Regions from separate parts of the Carnobacterium sp. CS13 genome, predicted to be linked through region 2. Evidence: a T-box and tRNA genes for the amino acid it is inferred to sense, from the RefSeq annotation. Region 2 holds a T-box; the other regions hold tRNA genes.
The links. A T-box is a leader RNA that pairs with one kind of tRNA and senses whether it is charged. The one in region 2 lies ahead of serS (serine--tRNA ligase), so its partner is inferred to be a tRNA-Ser.
Positions count from the first base shown of each region.

Region 1: it encodes a tRNA-Ser, which carries the amino acid that the T-box ahead of serS (serine--tRNA ligase) is inferred to sense. The anticodon was not compared.
Region 3: it encodes a tRNA-Ser, which carries the amino acid that the T-box ahead of serS (serine--tRNA ligase) is inferred to sense. The anticodon was not compared.
Region 4: it encodes a tRNA-Ser, which carries the amino acid that the T-box ahead of serS (serine--tRNA ligase) is inferred to sense. The anticodon was not compared.

Region 1 is NZ_CP067364.1:1,422,709-1,426,725, forward strand. It holds gene JHE06_RS06910 (LysR family transcriptional regulator) at 1-603, opposite strand, end outside; tRNA gene JHE06_RS06915 (tRNA-Leu) at 888-971, opposite strand; tRNA gene JHE06_RS06920 (tRNA-Cys) at 1,003-1,073, opposite strand; tRNA gene JHE06_RS06925 (tRNA-Gln) at 1,109-1,180, opposite strand; tRNA gene JHE06_RS06930 (tRNA-His) at 1,192-1,264, opposite strand; tRNA gene JHE06_RS06935 (tRNA-Trp) at 1,292-1,365, opposite strand; tRNA gene JHE06_RS06940 (tRNA-Tyr) at 1,394-1,477, opposite strand; tRNA gene JHE06_RS06945 (tRNA-Phe) at 1,490-1,565, opposite strand; tRNA gene JHE06_RS06950 (tRNA-Asp) at 1,608-1,683, opposite strand; tRNA gene JHE06_RS06955 (tRNA-Val) at 1,701-1,773, opposite strand; tRNA gene JHE06_RS06960 (tRNA-Glu) at 1,785-1,856, opposite strand; tRNA gene JHE06_RS06965 (tRNA-Ser) at 1,874-1,962, opposite strand; tRNA gene JHE06_RS06970 (tRNA-Asn) at 2,017-2,089, opposite strand; rRNA gene rrf (5S ribosomal RNA) at 2,102-2,217, opposite strand; rRNA gene JHE06_RS06980 (23S ribosomal RNA) at 2,310-4,017, opposite strand, start outside.
Region 2 is NZ_CP067364.1:2,528,502-2,532,518, reverse strand. It holds gene JHE06_RS11985 (sensor histidine kinase) at 1-210, shown strand, start outside; gene JHE06_RS11980 (serine hydrolase) at 378-1,700, shown strand; T-box leader at 1,788-2,038, shown strand; gene serS (serine--tRNA ligase) at 2,146-3,429, shown strand; gene msrA (peptide-methionine (S)-S-oxide reductase MsrA) at 3,591-4,017, shown strand, end outside.
Region 3 is NZ_CP067364.1:1,407,224-1,411,240, reverse strand. It holds rRNA gene JHE06_RS06875 (23S ribosomal RNA) at 1-1,356, shown strand, start outside; rRNA gene rrf (5S ribosomal RNA) at 1,449-1,564, shown strand; tRNA gene JHE06_RS06865 (tRNA-Asn) at 1,577-1,649, shown strand; tRNA gene JHE06_RS06860 (tRNA-Ser) at 1,704-1,792, shown strand; tRNA gene JHE06_RS06855 (tRNA-Glu) at 1,810-1,881, shown strand; tRNA gene JHE06_RS06850 (tRNA-Val) at 1,893-1,965, shown strand; tRNA gene JHE06_RS06845 (tRNA-Asp) at 1,983-2,058, shown strand; tRNA gene JHE06_RS06840 (tRNA-Phe) at 2,101-2,176, shown strand; tRNA gene JHE06_RS06835 (tRNA-Tyr) at 2,189-2,272, shown strand; tRNA gene JHE06_RS06830 (tRNA-Trp) at 2,301-2,374, shown strand; tRNA gene JHE06_RS06825 (tRNA-His) at 2,402-2,474, shown strand; tRNA gene JHE06_RS06820 (tRNA-Gln) at 2,486-2,557, shown strand; tRNA gene JHE06_RS06815 (tRNA-Cys) at 2,593-2,663, shown strand; tRNA gene JHE06_RS06810 (tRNA-Leu) at 2,695-2,778, shown strand; gene JHE06_RS06805 (phosphoenolpyruvate carboxykinase (ATP)) at 3,125-4,017, shown strand, end outside.
Region 4 is NZ_CP067364.1:563,401-567,417, reverse strand. It holds gene JHE06_RS02850 (hypothetical protein) at 1-740, shown strand, start outside; tRNA gene JHE06_RS02845 (tRNA-Glu) at 866-937, opposite strand; tRNA gene JHE06_RS02840 (tRNA-Ile) at 968-1,041, opposite strand; tRNA gene JHE06_RS02835 (tRNA-Gly) at 1,052-1,122, opposite strand; tRNA gene JHE06_RS02830 (tRNA-Phe) at 1,131-1,203, opposite strand; tRNA gene JHE06_RS02825 (tRNA-Asp) at 1,219-1,291, opposite strand; tRNA gene JHE06_RS02820 (tRNA-Met) at 1,339-1,411, opposite strand; tRNA gene JHE06_RS02815 (tRNA-Ser) at 1,437-1,526, opposite strand; tRNA gene JHE06_RS02810 (tRNA-Glu) at 1,583-1,654, opposite strand; tRNA gene JHE06_RS02805 (tRNA-Ser) at 1,674-1,761, opposite strand; tRNA gene JHE06_RS02800 (tRNA-Ile) at 1,791-1,864, opposite strand; tRNA gene JHE06_RS02795 (tRNA-Gly) at 1,873-1,943, opposite strand; tRNA gene JHE06_RS02790 (tRNA-Asp) at 1,949-2,021, opposite strand; tRNA gene JHE06_RS02785 (tRNA-Met) at 2,071-2,143, opposite strand; tRNA gene JHE06_RS02780 (tRNA-Ser) at 2,169-2,258, opposite strand; tRNA gene JHE06_RS02775 (tRNA-Ile) at 2,303-2,376, opposite strand; tRNA gene JHE06_RS02770 (tRNA-Met) at 2,395-2,468, opposite strand; tRNA gene JHE06_RS02765 (tRNA-Ala) at 2,498-2,570, opposite strand; tRNA gene JHE06_RS02760 (tRNA-Pro) at 2,582-2,655, opposite strand; tRNA gene JHE06_RS02755 (tRNA-Arg) at 2,701-2,774, opposite strand; tRNA gene JHE06_RS02750 (tRNA-Leu) at 2,782-2,870, opposite strand; tRNA gene JHE06_RS02745 (tRNA-Gly) at 2,923-2,994, opposite strand; tRNA gene JHE06_RS02740 (tRNA-Thr) at 2,998-3,073, opposite strand; tRNA gene JHE06_RS02735 (tRNA-Leu) at 3,095-3,179, opposite strand; tRNA gene JHE06_RS02730 (tRNA-Lys) at 3,218-3,290, opposite strand; tRNA gene JHE06_RS02725 (tRNA-Val) at 3,292-3,367, opposite strand; rRNA gene rrf (5S ribosomal RNA) at 3,397-3,512, opposite strand; rRNA gene JHE06_RS02715 (23S ribosomal RNA) at 3,605-4,017, opposite strand, start outside.

The sequences.
Region 1 (4,017 bases), 1.1 Mb from region 2:
ATTGGCTACATGTGTTTGACGAGACACGATCAACGGTAATCCCTTCAAATCACTTGAAACGATAACATCTTTCTTTGCTAAAGAACTGCTGTCTTGCATCAAAAGTCCCCATATATCTCTATCAGGCAAGCGGATAGCATCATATTTTTGTTTATCTGCAGGATCGATCACAATCCCGAAATCTAATAACCCATTATCTAATTTTTCCGCCAATTCGTCCGCATTGCCGCTATATAGATGAATACGAACTTCAGGATACTCATCCATTAACTCTTTGCTTATTTTGGCGATCAGCCTCATTGCCTTACTTTCACCGCCACCGATATAAATATCGCCGCTAACAACTTCTGCTTCTTTAAGGTTTAAAGTTGTTTTATCTACCAAGGACAAAATCTCTTTTGCTCGATTAACTAAATATACTCCTTCTTCTGTCAAACTTATTTTTCTGTTGCCGCGAATAAATAAAATAATGCCTAACTCTTCTTCCAGTTCCTTAAGCTGTCTGGAAAGTGTCGGTTGGGAAAGATGCAACAACTGAGCTGCTGCTGAAATACTCTCCTCTTGTGCAACAGCTAAAAAATAGCGCAAGACACGAATTTCCATACATTTTCCTCCTATGTTTGATTGCTATATAGAGTCCTTCAAATAGGTATTTAACATCTCAACTATATCATTCTATGATATAGTTAGCCATTAAGTAAGGACTTAAGAAGGAAAACTATTTGTTTAATACTATAGGTGCTTTAGCGGATATATTTTTGTTCAGCTGAATAAAAATATTTGGTTCTGCACCTAATTGTCATTATCATTCATACGTACGTGTAACAGTACTTTATAGAACAAATAAAAAAGCCCCGACAGTCCGAAGACTGTTGGAGCTTTTAGGATACCGGCGGCCGGAATCGAACCGGCACGCCCTCGCGGGCACAGGATTTTGAGTCCAGCGCGTCTACCAATTCCGCCACGCCGGCAGGATGCTGACAACAGGCAATTCATTAGATAAGGCGGTAACCGGATTTGAACCGGTGATGAAGGTTTTGCAGACCTCTGCCTTACCACTTGGCTATACCGCCATCTTTAAAATTGAGTGTTGGGTTATTCTAAAAAACTGGGCTAGCTGGATTCGAACCAACGCATAAGGGAGTCAAAGTCCCTTGCCTTACCGCTTGGCTATAGCCCATAAATGAAAAAGGCGACTGATGGGGATCGAACCCACGTATGCCGGAACCACAATCCGGTGCGTTAACCACTTCGCCACAATCGCCGTAATGTAAAAGGTTAAATATAAAAATGGCAGGGATAGTAGGAATTGAACCCACACTAATGGTTTTGGAGACCATTGTTCTACCTTTAAACTATATCCCTATCAGTTTAGATGGGTTTTAAAAAAAAATGGTGGAGGGGGGCAGATTCGAACTGCCGAACCCGAAGGAGCGGATTTACAGTCCGCCGCGTTTAGCCACTTCGCTACCCCTCCAGTTGAAAAAAATGGTGGCCTGGGACAGAATCGAACTGCCGACACCTTGAGCTTCAATCAAGTGCTCTACCAACTGAGCTACCAGGCCATAATCGAACCTTTCGGTTCCGTAATGCTTGTATTAAAAAAATGGCGGTCTCGACGGGAATCGAACCCGCGATCTTCTGCGTGACAGGCAGACATGTTAACCCCTACACCACGAGACCGTTATAAAATTGTTCAATGGAGGTTAACGGGATCGAACCGCTGACCCTCTGCTTGTAAGGCAGATGCTCTCCCAGCTGAGCTAAACCTCCTAAATGACTCATGACCCGTACGGGATTCGAACCCGTGATACCGCCGTGAAAGGGCGGTGTCTTAACCACTTGACCAACGGGCCGAAACGCAATTTTGAAACGGAGAGTAAGGGATTCGAACCCTTGAGACAGTGTGCACCGCCTACATGATTTCCAATCATGCTCCTTCGGCCGCTCGGACAACTCTCCAAGTTGGCTCTTCGACACTCTCTTTTGTGTTTCTTTTTCATAGAAATCTATGGACTCCGCAAGCAGGATTCGAACCTGCGACATCATGATTAACAGTCATGCGCTCTACCAGCTGAGCTATTGCGGAATAATGATCAATGCGCGGCAGCGTCCTACTCTCACAAAGGGAAACCCTTCACTACCATCGGCGCTAAGAAGCTTAACTGCTGTGTTCGGCATGGGAACAGGTGTGACCTTCTTGCCGTCACCACCGCACATTGGTTCATCAAGAGAACGGTGTTCTCTCAAAACTGGATAGTGTTTTTCTCTTGCAACATCGTGTCGAAACCAAGACACCGTTTAAAAAATTGGTTAAGTCCTCGACCGATTAGTATTGGTCCGCTCCATACATCGCTGTACTTCCACTTCCAACCTATCTACCTGATCATCTCTCAGGGGTCTTACTCACTTACGTGATGGGAAATCTCATCTTGAGGGGGGCTTCACGCTTAGATGCTTTCAGCGTTTATCCCGTCCACACATAGCTACCCAGCGATGCTCTTGGCAGAACAACTGGTACACCAGCGGTGTGTCCATCCCGGTCCTCTCGTACTAAGGACAGCTCCTCTCAAATTTCCTGCGCCCGCGACGGATAGGGACCGAACTGTCTCACGACGTTCTGAACCCAGCTCGCGTACCGCTTTAATGGGCGAACAGCCCAACCCTTGGGACCGACTACAGCCCCAGGATGCGATGAGCCGACATCGAGGTGCCAAACCTCCCCGTCGATGTGGACTCTTGGGGGAGATAAGCCTGTTATCCCCAGGGTAGCTTTTATCCGTTGAGCGATGGCCCTTCCATGCGGAACCACCGGATCACTAAGCCCGACTTTCGTCCCTGCTCGACTTGTAGGTCTCGCAGTCAAGCTCCCTTCTGCCTTTACACTCTACGAATGATTTCCGACCATTCTGAGGGAACCTTTGGGCGCCTCCGTTACCTTTTAGGAGGCGACCGCCCCAGTCAAACTGCCCACCTGGCATGGTCCTCTCGCCCGATGAGGGCGACGAGTTAGAAACTCCGTACATCAAGGGTGGTATCCCACCGACAGCTCCACAGAGGCTGGCGCCCCTGCTTCTCAGCTTCCCACCTATCCTGTACATGATGCACAAAGTTCCAATACCAGGCTACAGTAAAGCTCCATGGGGTCTTTCCGTCTTGTCGCGGGTAACCTGCATCTTCACAGGTATTATGATTTCACCGGGTCTCTTGCCGAGACAGCGCCCAAGTCGTTACGCCTTTCGTGCGGGTCGGAACTTACCCGACAAGGAATTTCGCTACCTTAGGACCGTTATAGTTACGGCCGCCGTTTACTGGGGCTTCAATTCTGAGCTTCGCTCGAGAGCTAACCCATCCTCTTAACCTTCCAGCACCGGGCAGGCGTCAGCCCCTATACGTCATCTTTCGATTTAGCAGAGACCTGTGTTTTTGATAAACAGTTGCTTGGGCCTATTCACTGCGGCTGACCAAATGGTCAGCACCCCTTCTCCCGAAGTTACGGGGTCATTTTGCCGAGTTCCTTAACGAGAGTTCACTCGCACACCTTAGGATTCTCTCCTCGACTACCTGTGTCGGTTTGCGGTACGGGCCGTTTGTTTCTCACTAGAAGCTTTTCTTGACAGTGTGACATCAGGAACTTCGGTACTTAATTTCCCTCCCCATCACAACTTGTCCTTAGAGAAGCAAGCATTTGACTCGCTTCAAGACTTGTTGCTTGGACGCACATATCCAACAGTGCGTATTCCTTAGCCTACTGTGTCCCTCCATTGCTCAAACAAAACAAACGGGTACAGGAATCTCAACCTGTTATCCATCGTCTACGCCTATCGGCCTCGACTTAGGTCCCGACTAACCCTGGGAGGACGAGCCTTCCCCAGGAAACCTTAGTCATTCGGTGGACGGGATTCTCACCCGTCTTTCGCTACTCATACCGGCATTCTCACTTCTAAGCGCTCCACCAGTCCTCACGGTCTAGCTTCGACGCCCTTAGAACGCTCTCCTACCATAGAACCTAAGTTC
Region 2 (4,017 bases):
ATTCCTGCTCAATCGTTGAAACAACTGTTTAATCGTTTTTACCGTGTAGAAGAATCGCGTTCGCAAGAAACCGGCGGAACAGGGCTAGGCTTAGCGATCGCTCAGAGTATTATCGACCTTCATGGAGGCAGCATTTACGCAAAATCAGATAAACACCTCACGCAGTTTATCTTGCATTTTCCTTTAACTCAGCCTTCCCAAAAAGATTAAAATGTTTCACGTGAAGCAATTGCAAGAAAACAATATTTAAAAACAACTGTCTGCTAAGGGATTATCCAAAAGAGGGTTGTTTTTTTTATGAGATTTCGCTACCATAGAACAATGAGTGGATTTTGTCCATTTAAAATCGAGAGAAAACTATTGAGGAGATTTAAGGAATGAAAAAATTAACGAAATTCGGACTGGCATTTGTGATTACCCTAATGGTAGGAACTGTTCTTCCAGTTTTTAATGCAAGTATGACCGTTTCAGCTGCAGAAGCTGCTCCAGAAATTGAAGCTGCCGCTGCATTTATTATTGAACCTACTACTGGGAAAGTGTTATTGAATCAAAACGGTGATGAAAAACTGGGAATTGCTTCGATGACAAAAATGATTTCAGAATACATTATTTTTGAAGCCGTTGAAAAGGGCGACATCACATGGGATCAAACTATTCCCATCAGTGATTATGCACATAAAGTTAGTCAGAACAATTCGTTATCCAATGTTCCTTTAAGACAAGACGAAACTTATACAATTGAAGAGTTGTATCAAGCTATGGCTATTTATTCCGCAAACGGTGCAACCATAGCGATTGCTGAAGCAATCGCTGGAAGTGAACCTGAATTTGTCGACATGATGCGTGAACAAGTAGAATCATGGGGAATTAAAGACTACGAACTTTACAACAGCACAGGATTATCAAATTCCGATTTATACGGCAACCTTTATCCTGGCAGCAGCGAAGACAGCGAAAATGCTATGTCTGCTCGCGATATCGCTATTGTAGCGCAGCAATTACTGAAATCTTATCCAGAAGTATTAGAAACAACAAGTATTCCAGTAATGAATTTTAAAGAAGGCACATCGGATGAAATAAAAATGGAAAACTGGAACTGGATGTTGTCAGGTTTAATTTCTGAACGTGAAAACGTCGACGGTTTAAAAACAGGAACCACTGATTTTGCCGGTGCTACTTTTACCGGAACCGCACTAGAAAATGATATCCGGATCATTACTGTCGTGATGAACGTGAAAGATGGACAAAAAGATTTGAGCAAACGGTTTGTTGAAACCGATAAGATGATGGACTGGGCTTTTGCGAACTGGGAAGTAACAGAAGCTTATCAAAAAAATGATGTTATAAAAGAAGTCAAACCTCTAGCTGTAAACAAAGGAAAAGCTGACACTGTAAAAGTAGCCGCTGGTTCTGATATCAGCTTACTCGTACCTACTGGAACCGACTTGGAAAACTTAAAGGTTACATACCAACCTAAAAAAGAGTTGTTAAATGAAGAAAACCAAGTATCAGCACCTATAAAAAAAGCTGACAAAGTAGGAACGGTTCAAGTAACAACAGCAGACGATGAATTAGGCTATGTTAATGGCGATATGGGCGAAGAAGCAGAAGTTGTTGCAGCTCAAACTGTTGAAAAAGCTAATGTCTTCGTTCTAGCTGGACGCTGGATCAAAGGCTTCGTTTCTAACTTAATAGGCTAGATAAAAAAGGAGACCGTTGATGGTCTCCTTTTTTATTGACATGCGAGTGGCCATCGGGTAGAATAAACTCAAATCAATTAAATAAGTCGAACGTTAGTAGTGTGAGCTAGTAAAAGAGATAAAACGCATAGAGAGTCAGTGGTTGGTGGAAACTGATGGTTTGTTTTTTTGAATCCGTCACATGAAGTAAACAATGAACCAAAGCCAACTGAAGAAACGGCTTTGCCTAAATTGCTTCGGATCCAGACCGTTATCTGTTGTAAAGCGTAGAATCTGTCTGTCTGATGGTTTCTAAATTTGGGTGGTACCGCGAACTTCGAGGCCATTTCGTCCCATGAACCAAGGGAGGAAATGGCTTTTTTTGTTGCTCTGAAAAAGATTGAATCTCGTTCAATGAGGGGTTAAGTTCGAAATCCTAAAGAAAAGAATAGAAAGGAAGAGAAATATGTTAGATATAAAATTGCTTAGAACGGACTTTGAGAATGTAGCGGAGAAACTTGCTACACGAGGAGTGAAACCAGAGGTATTAGAAAACTTTGTTCAATTAGACAGCCAAAGACGCGAGTTATTGGTGGAGACCGAAAAGTTAAAAAAATACCGTAATGAAGTTTCAAGTGCGATCGCTGCTATGAAACGCAATAAAGAAGATGCTGATGCTAAAATCCGTGAGATGCGCGAAGTTGGCGATCAGATCAAAGGCTTAGACGAACAAGTGACAGAAGTCGATAATCAAATCGATGCGATTGCCACCGGCTTGCCTAATTTGCCTCATCATTCTGTACCCGTTGGGGCAGATGAAGAAGATAATGTTGAGATCCGCAAATGGGGAACGCCGAAAACCTTTGACTTCGAAACTAAAGCTCATTGGGAAATTGGCGAAGACTTAGACATTCTGGATTTTGAGCGGGGTTCAAAAGTATCCGGGAGCCGTTTCCTTTATTACAAAGGTTTAGGCGCCCGGTTGGAACGGGCTGTTTACAATTTCATGTTGAATCTGCATACGGAAGAACACGGCTATACTGAAATGATCACACCTTATTTAGTGAATAGTGAATCTATGTTCGGTACCGGTCAGTTCCCTAAATTTAAAGAAGATGTGTTTCAAATTGAAGGAACAGATTTAACGCTTATTCCGACAGCGGAAGTTCCTTTAACAAATTACTACCGTGGTGAAATCATGAAAGAAGAACAACTGCCTGTTTACTTTACAGCAATGAGCCCTTCATTTAGATCAGAAGCAGGCAGTGCTGGACGCGACACTCGTGGGTTGATCCGTCTGCATCAATTCCATAAAGTTGAAATGGTGAAATTCAGCAAGCCAGAAAACTCTTATGATGAGTTGGAAAAAATGACTCAAGATGCAGAGTCTGTTTTACAAAAATTAGATTTGCCGTATCGTGTATTGGCATTATGTACAGGAGATATGGGTTTTTCAGCTGCTAAAACATATGATTTAGAAGTTTGGATCCCTACTCAAGATGTTTACCGAGAAATCAGTTCATGTTCAAATACTGAAGCTTTCCAAGCGCGCCGTGCTAAAATCCGCTACCGGAATACAGCAACAGAAAAATTAGACTACGTGCACACATTGAACGGTTCTGGTTTGGCAGTTGGACGTACCGTTGCTGCTATTTTGGAAAATTACCAGCAAGCAGATGGATCCGTTAAAATTCCGGAAGTTCTGCTCCCTTATATGGGTGGCGTAACAGAAATTCGTAAAAAAAACTAGCAGGTCAAAAGGGAGCTGGAGGTGTAATATAACCTCTAGCTCCTATCTGCTTTTTATCTTCGTTATTTTTTGAACTTAATCCTTCTATTAAACAAATTAGTGTAATCCCTCAAAAAGGAGTGCTATAATTTAGCCAGACAGATGAATGAGGGGGAAACAAGATGAGCGAACAAGACTTTCAAAAAGCAACATTTGCAGGCGGTTGTTTTTGGTGTATGGTAAAACCATTTGATACACAGCCAGGCATCATATCCGTTGTTTCTGGATATACCGGTGGACATACAGTCAATCCTACCTATGAAGAAGTATGCAGTGAAACAACTGGACATACTGAAGCCGTTCAAATCACTTTTGATCCAGAAATAATCAGCTACAAAGACTTAGTCGAGGTTTATTGGAGACAAACGGATCCGACTGATGCGGGTGGTCAATTCGCAGATAGAGGTTCCTCTTATCGCCCAGTAATTTTCTACCATAGTGAAGAGCAAAGACAGATCGCAGAAGCGTCAAAATTAGCACTGCAAAATAGCGGACGCTTTAAAGAGCCGATCGTGACGATGATCGAACCGGCAGAACCGTTTTATCCAG
Region 3 (4,017 bases), 1.1 Mb from region 2:
TTGTGATGGGGAGGGAAATTAAGTACCGAAGTTCCTGATGTCACACTGTCAAGAAAAGCTTCTAGTGAGAAACAAACGGCCCGTACCGCAAACCGACACAGGTAGTCGAGGAGAGAATCCTAAGGTGTGCGAGTGAACTCTCGTTAAGGAACTCGGCAAAATGACCCCGTAACTTCGGGAGAAGGGGTGCTGACCATTTGGTCAGCCGCAGTGAATAGGCCCAAGCAACTGTTTATCAAAAACACAGGTCTCTGCTAAATCGAAAGATGACGTATAGGGGCTGACGCCTGCCCGGTGCTGGAAGGTTAAGAGGATGGGTTAGCTCTCGAGCGAAGCTCAGAATTGAAGCCCCAGTAAACGGCGGCCGTAACTATAACGGTCCTAAGGTAGCGAAATTCCTTGTCGGGTAAGTTCCGACCCGCACGAAAGGCGTAACGACTTGGGCGCTGTCTCGGCAAGAGACCCGGTGAAATCATAATACCTGTGAAGATGCAGGTTACCCGCGACAAGACGGAAAGACCCCATGGAGCTTTACTGTAGCCTGGTATTGGAACTTTGTGCATCATGTACAGGATAGGTGGGAAGCTGAGAAGCAGGGGCGCCAGCCTCTGTGGAGCTGTCGGTGGGATACCACCCTTGATGTACGGAGTTTCTAACTCGTCGCCCTCATCGGGCGAGAGGACCATGCCAGGTGGGCAGTTTGACTGGGGCGGTCGCCTCCTAAAAGGTAACGGAGGCGCCCAAAGGTTCCCTCAGAATGGTCGGAAATCATTCGTAGAGTGTAAAGGCAGAAGGGAGCTTGACTGCGAGACCTACAAGTCGAGCAGGGACGAAAGTCGGGCTTAGTGATCCGGTGGTTCCGCATGGAAGGGCCATCGCTCAACGGATAAAAGCTACCCTGGGGATAACAGGCTTATCTCCCCCAAGAGTCCACATCGACGGGGAGGTTTGGCACCTCGATGTCGGCTCATCGCATCCTGGGGCTGTAGTCGGTCCCAAGGGTTGGGCTGTTCGCCCATTAAAGCGGTACGCGAGCTGGGTTCAGAACGTCGTGAGACAGTTCGGTCCCTATCCGTCGCGGGCGCAGGAAATTTGAGAGGAGCTGTCCTTAGTACGAGAGGACCGGGATGGACACACCGCTGGTGTACCAGTTGTTCTGCCAAGAGCATCGCTGGGTAGCTATGTGTGGACGGGATAAACGCTGAAAGCATCTAAGCGTGAAGCCCCCCTCAAGATGAGATTTCCCATCACGTAAGTGAGTAAGACCCCTGAGAGATGATCAGGTAGATAGGTTGGAAGTGGAAGTACAGCGATGTATGGAGCGGACCAATACTAATCGGTCGAGGACTTAACCAATTTTTTAAACGGTGTCTTGGTTTCGACACGATGTTGCAAGAGAAAAACACTATCCAGTTTTGAGAGAACACCGTTCTCTTGATGAACCAATGTGCGGTGGTGACGGCAAGAAGGTCACACCTGTTCCCATGCCGAACACAGCAGTTAAGCTTCTTAGCGCCGATGGTAGTGAAGGGTTTCCCTTTGTGAGAGTAGGACGCTGCCGCGCATTGATCATTATTCCGCAATAGCTCAGCTGGTAGAGCGCATGACTGTTAATCATGATGTCGCAGGTTCGAATCCTGCTTGCGGAGTCCATAGATTTCTATGAAAAAGAAACACAAAAGAGAGTGTCGAAGAGCCAACTTGGAGAGTTGTCCGAGCGGCCGAAGGAGCATGATTGGAAATCATGTAGGCGGTGCACACTGTCTCAAGGGTTCGAATCCCTTACTCTCCGTTTCAAAATTGCGTTTCGGCCCGTTGGTCAAGTGGTTAAGACACCGCCCTTTCACGGCGGTATCACGGGTTCGAATCCCGTACGGGTCATGAGTCATTTAGGAGGTTTAGCTCAGCTGGGAGAGCATCTGCCTTACAAGCAGAGGGTCAGCGGTTCGATCCCGTTAACCTCCATTGAACAATTTTATAACGGTCTCGTGGTGTAGGGGTTAACATGTCTGCCTGTCACGCAGAAGATCGCGGGTTCGATTCCCGTCGAGACCGCCATTTTTTTAATACAAGCATTACGGAACCGAAAGGTTCGATTATGGCCTGGTAGCTCAGTTGGTAGAGCACTTGATTGAAGCTCAAGGTGTCGGCAGTTCGATTCTGTCCCAGGCCACCATTTTTTTCAACTGGAGGGGTAGCGAAGTGGCTAAACGCGGCGGACTGTAAATCCGCTCCTTCGGGTTCGGCAGTTCGAATCTGCCCCCCTCCACCATTTTTTTTTAAAACCCATCTAAACTGATAGGGATATAGTTTAAAGGTAGAACAATGGTCTCCAAAACCATTAGTGTGGGTTCAATTCCTACTATCCCTGCCATTTTTATATTTAACCTTTTACATTACGGCGATTGTGGCGAAGTGGTTAACGCACCGGATTGTGGTTCCGGCATACGTGGGTTCGATCCCCATCAGTCGCCTTTTTCATTTATGGGCTATAGCCAAGCGGTAAGGCAAGGGACTTTGACTCCCTTATGCGTTGGTTCGAATCCAGCTAGCCCAGTTTTTTAGAATAACCCAACACTCAATTTTAAAGATGGCGGTATAGCCAAGTGGTAAGGCAGAGGTCTGCAAAACCTTCATCACCGGTTCAAATCCGGTTACCGCCTTATCTAATGAATTGCCTGTTGTCAGCATCCTGCCGGCGTGGCGGAATTGGTAGACGCGCTGGACTCAAAATCCTGTGCCCGCGAGGGCGTGCCGGTTCGATTCCGGCCGCCGGTATCCTAAAGTCTCTAACAATCTTCGGTTTGTTGGGGATTTTTTTGTCGTTTTGATCCGGTTATTGTAGAGCAAACAAAAGCGCTATCGAAAGACCGTATGGCGTAGAGAAGAAAGACTTTAAAAGATATGAAAAAGGATTCGTTGTTTTAATGTACTTTTTTATTGCAATTTTTTGATGTTGTTTGCTATGATAAGAGCGAGTAATGGAAGCGCTTCAACCGATGCCGCTCTAATTGTTGAATCTAAAGAAAGGAGGAAATCAGCTTTTTCTTATTACCAGTTAGCTTTATTGCTGTTGCGGCTTTTTTTGAACAGACAACTACTAATGAAATAAGGAGAGGATCGCATGTCAACCAGAGAAACGTTTCAAAAGTCAGAAATTAGAAAAGATAATCCTTTTTTTTCCCCTTTACGAGCAGTAATCGAGACCTCTATGTACGGCAATAATGTGAAAAATGTAACGAGTCTAGATGAAGCATACGAATTAGCGCTTGATGCGCCAGGTACCATCGTAACGGACTTACCAGTAAAATATACGGAAAAATTGGATTTGCCTAAAGATGCAAAAGTTTTAGTCGAAAACGGAGGAGCAGTGGTTGGGAGAACGGCAGCTGCCCGAAGAATCGTAGGGAATAATAAAGATGAAGACGCTAAGTTAGCTGTAATCGTAAGAGAGGCTGTTTATCAGGGGTCTTTGAAAAAACGTTATAAAACAGCTGCTTATGTAGGGTTAGATTCAGAATTCATGGTGAAGGCCCATCTTTCAGTGCCAGAAGGTCAAGAAAACAATTTATATTCTTGGCTGTTAAACTTTCAAGTAACAAACGATTTATACAATAAAATGTATGCCGCTTCTCGTGAAATTGAAGCTGGGGACATTTTTATTTATTCTGATCCTAACTGGCAGCATCCTGATTATCCTCTCGGTTTAGCCTATTTTGATACGGACCACAATGCAGCTATTATTCTGGGCATGAATTATTTCGGCGAACTGAAAAAAGCTACATTGACTTTAGCATGGGGCACAGCTCATCGGATGGGATATGCTTCTTGTCATGGAGGCCAAAAGAAATTCACATTAGCGGATGGAACAAATTATGTCTCGGCTTTCTTTGGATTATCTGGCTCTGGAAAATCTACATTGACGCATGCTAAACACAACCATAAATACCAAATTGAAGTCTTGCATGATGATGCTTTCATTATTTCTTTAACCGATGGGTCTTCCATTGCTCTGGA
Region 4 (4,017 bases), 600 kb from region 2:
GAACCCTGTATGCTGCTCAGATAACCAGAGTTCATTTCCTTCCTTTCTTTCTTCTTTACTGTTTCATTTTATTAAATCAGTTTTTAGAAAAATTCCTTGAAAGGTGGATAAAAAAAACAAGCAGACATTCGACCATCTTCTTACTTATCTTCGAACTGTTAAATTTAAGCTTGGTTGTTTACTTTACCTTTTCTTTGCATTATTTAATTGGGATGCTTTTATTATTTTACTCCTTGCTTGTCCATGGACAATTTTACTTAATCAAAATAGGACTAGCGTGGTTTTCTATCGCTATGCAAGCTGTCTTTAAAGGGGCCATCATGACTTATATCAGTTTTTCCATTCAAGTGTTGTTTATTCCGAACACACTTTTCTTGTGGAGTATTCCTTTAGTACTGTTGGCTTTATTTGTAGAACTAGGCAAGTATCAAACGTCTTTAAAACCATTAGTTTCTGTTACGACTAATGAACTCTTCACTGACCGGACGACTTATCTTGCGTTGAACAGTGTGCTTGTTCTTCTCTACTTCAGCAGTTTTCTAATGTTGTGGCCTTCTTTTTCATACTTTACTTGTTTGCTCCTTTTAAGTATGCCGGCTGCATGGACAGCTATACAATCTTATGATCCAACTAAAGCTGTTAAAAAGAATACGAATACACTCAAACAGTTATCCCTCTATTCCTTACTGTATTTGTTTTTATTTGCCTGTATTATCAGCACGCGCTTTTTCATTCACTAAATGGACGAATAAAGACCCCGTTTTAGTTACGCGGGGGCTTTATTTTTTCTTCTAACAGTACAAATTACAAATACAAAAAAACTCCTCAACCTTATTGAAAGGCTAGGAGTTATAGTATATTCAGATGACCCGTACGGGATTCGAACCCGTGATACCGCCGTGAAAGGGCGGTGTCTTAACCACTTGACCAACGGGCCTTATGTACAAAAATGTAATTTTTTATTTAATGGGCCTAAATGGACTCGAACCATCGACCTCACGCTTATCAGGCGTGCGCTCTAACCAGCTGAGCTATAGGCCCATAAAAAAAAAGCGGGTGACGAGAATCGAACTCGCATCAACAGCTTGGAAGGCTGTGGTTTTACCACTAAACTACACCCGCATAAATAATGGCCCGGGACAGAATCGAACTGCCGACACCTTGAGCTTCAATCAAGTGCTCTACCAACTGAGCTACCGGGCCATAGTATTCAATTAACGGTCTCGACGGGAATCGAACCCGCGATCTTCTGCGTGACAGGCAGACATGTTAACCCCTACACCACGAGACCTTTTTGCATTGTACTATTTATTTATCATATATGTTCTATGATAATAATTGCGGGGACAGGATTTGAACCTGTGACCTTCGGGTTATGAGCCCGACGAGCTGCCAACTGCTCCACCCCGCGATAATAAGAATAAAAAATGAAGATAAGGAGGATAAGAGATTCGAACTCTTGCGTGCTTTTACACACCTGACGGTTTTCAAGACCGTTCCCTTCAGCCAGACTTGGGTAATCCTCCATAATTCCAACTGTTATAACAACTTACTGCATTCAATTATAAGCAATTCATTGCTATGACCCGTACGGGATTCGAACCCGTGATACCGCCGTGAAAGGGCGGTGTCTTAACCACTTGACCAACGGGCCTTGTTTCAAATATTAAAAACGGAGAAGGAGGGATTCGAACCCTCGCGCCGCGTTAGCGACCTACACCCTTAGCAGGGGCGCCTCTTGAGCCTCTTGAGTACTTCCCCAAATCCAATAACTAAAATATATATTTCAATGGGCCTAAATGGACTCGAACCATCGACCTCACGCTTATCAGGCGTGCGCTCTAACCAGCTGAGCTATAGGCCCATAAAAAAAGCGGGTGACGAGAATCGAACTCGCATCAACAGCTTGGAAGGCTGTGGTTTTACCACTAAACTACACCCGCAAAAACGGTCTCGACGGGAATCGAACCCGCGATCTTCTGCGTGACAGGCAGACATGTTAACCCCTACACCACGAGACCTTTTTTTGCATTGTACTATTTATTTATCATATGCGTTCTATGATAATAATTGCGGGGACAGGATTTGAACCTGTGACCTTCGGGTTATGAGCCCGACGAGCTGCCAACTGCTCCACCCCGCGATAATAAGAATAAAAAATGAAGATAAGGAGGATAAGAGATTCGAACTCTTGCGTGCTTTTACACACCTGACGGTTTTCAAGACCGTTCCCTTCAGCCAGACTTGGGTAATCCTCCGTTATAATGTATACAAGGTAATCAATCATAAAAGATACGACTAATGGACCTTGCAGGACTCGAACCTGCGACCGGACGGTTATGAGCCGTCTGCTCTAACCAACTGAGCTAAAGGTCCAAGCTCTTTCAATTGTAATAGCGGCGAAGGGGATCGAACCCCCGACCTCCCGGGTATGAACCGGACGCTCTAGCCAGCTGAGCTACACCGCCAAAATATCTAATAATTAAAAACTTAAAAGTGGAGCCTAGCGGGATCGAACCGCTGACCTCCTGCGTGCAAGGCAGGCGCTCTCCCAGCTGAGCTAAGGCCCCAACATTTTAAATCGGGAAGACAGGATTCGAACCTGCGACCCCTTGGTCCCAAACCAAGTGCTCTACCAAGCTGAGCTACTTCCCGTATGTTGAAATCTGGTATTTCCATTCTTGATTATGTAAAATGGAATGCACCCAAGAGGAGTCGAACCTCTAACCGCCTGATTCGTAGTCAGGTACTCTATCCAATTGAGCTATGGGTGCTGAATAATGGTGCCGAGGGCCGGAATCGAACCGGCACGGTGATCACTCACCGCAGGATTTTAAGTCCTGTGCGTCTACCTGTTCCGCCACCCCGGCATTTAGAACAAGCAATGATTTTTTCAAATCTTGCTTACTAGTTGGTCTAGTAAGCGGAAGACGGGGTTCGAACCCGCGACCTCCACCTTGGCAAGGTGGCGTTCTACCACTGAACTACTTCCGCAAATGGTGCCGGCTAAAGGAGTTGAACCCTCGACCCTCTGATTACAAATCAGATGCTCTACCAACTGAGCTAAGCCGGCTAATACAGTAAAAAGAATAAATGGTGCGGGTGAAGGGACTTGAACCCCCACGTCTCTCGACGCTAGATCCTAAATCTAGTGCGTCTGCCAATTCCGCCACACCCGCTAAGCGTAGCATAACTATCCATCATAGATGTTTAGTTATGAGTCATGCAGGATTCGAACCTGCGACCCTCTGATTAAAAGTCAGATGCTCTACCAACTGAGCTAATGACTCATGGTGGAGGTTAACGGGATCGAACCGCTGACCCTCTGCTTGTAAGGCAGATGCTCTCCCAGCTGAGCTAAACCTCCATGGGATAAATTAAATTTAATGAATCAATGCGCGGCAGCGTCCTACTCTCACAAAGGGAAACCCTTCACTACCATCGGCGCTAAGAAGCTTAACTGCTGTGTTCGGCATGGGAACAGGTGTGACCTTCTTGCCGTCACCACCGCACATTTTTTCATCAAGAGAACGGTGTTCTCTCAAAACTGGATAGTGTTTTTCTCTTGCAACATCGTGTCGAAACCAAGACACCGTTTAAAAAATTGGTTAAGTCCTCGACCGATTAGTATTGGTCCGCTCCATACATCGCTGTACTTCCACTTCCAACCTATCTACCTGATCATCTCTCAGGGGTCTTACTCACTTACGTGATGGGAAATCTCATCTTGAGGGGGGCTTCACGCTTAGATGCTTTCAGCGTTTATCCCGTCCACACATAGCTACCCAGCGATGCTCTTGGCAGAACAACTGGTACACCAGCGGTGTGTCCATCCCGGTCCTCTCGTACTAAGGACAGCTCCTCTCAAATTTCCTGCGCCCGCGACGGATAGGGACCGAACTGTCTCACGACGTTCTGAACCCAGCTCGCGTACCGCTTTAATGGGCGAACAGCCCAACCCTTGGGACCGACTACAGCCCCAGGATGCGATGAGCCGACATCGAGGTGCCAAACCTC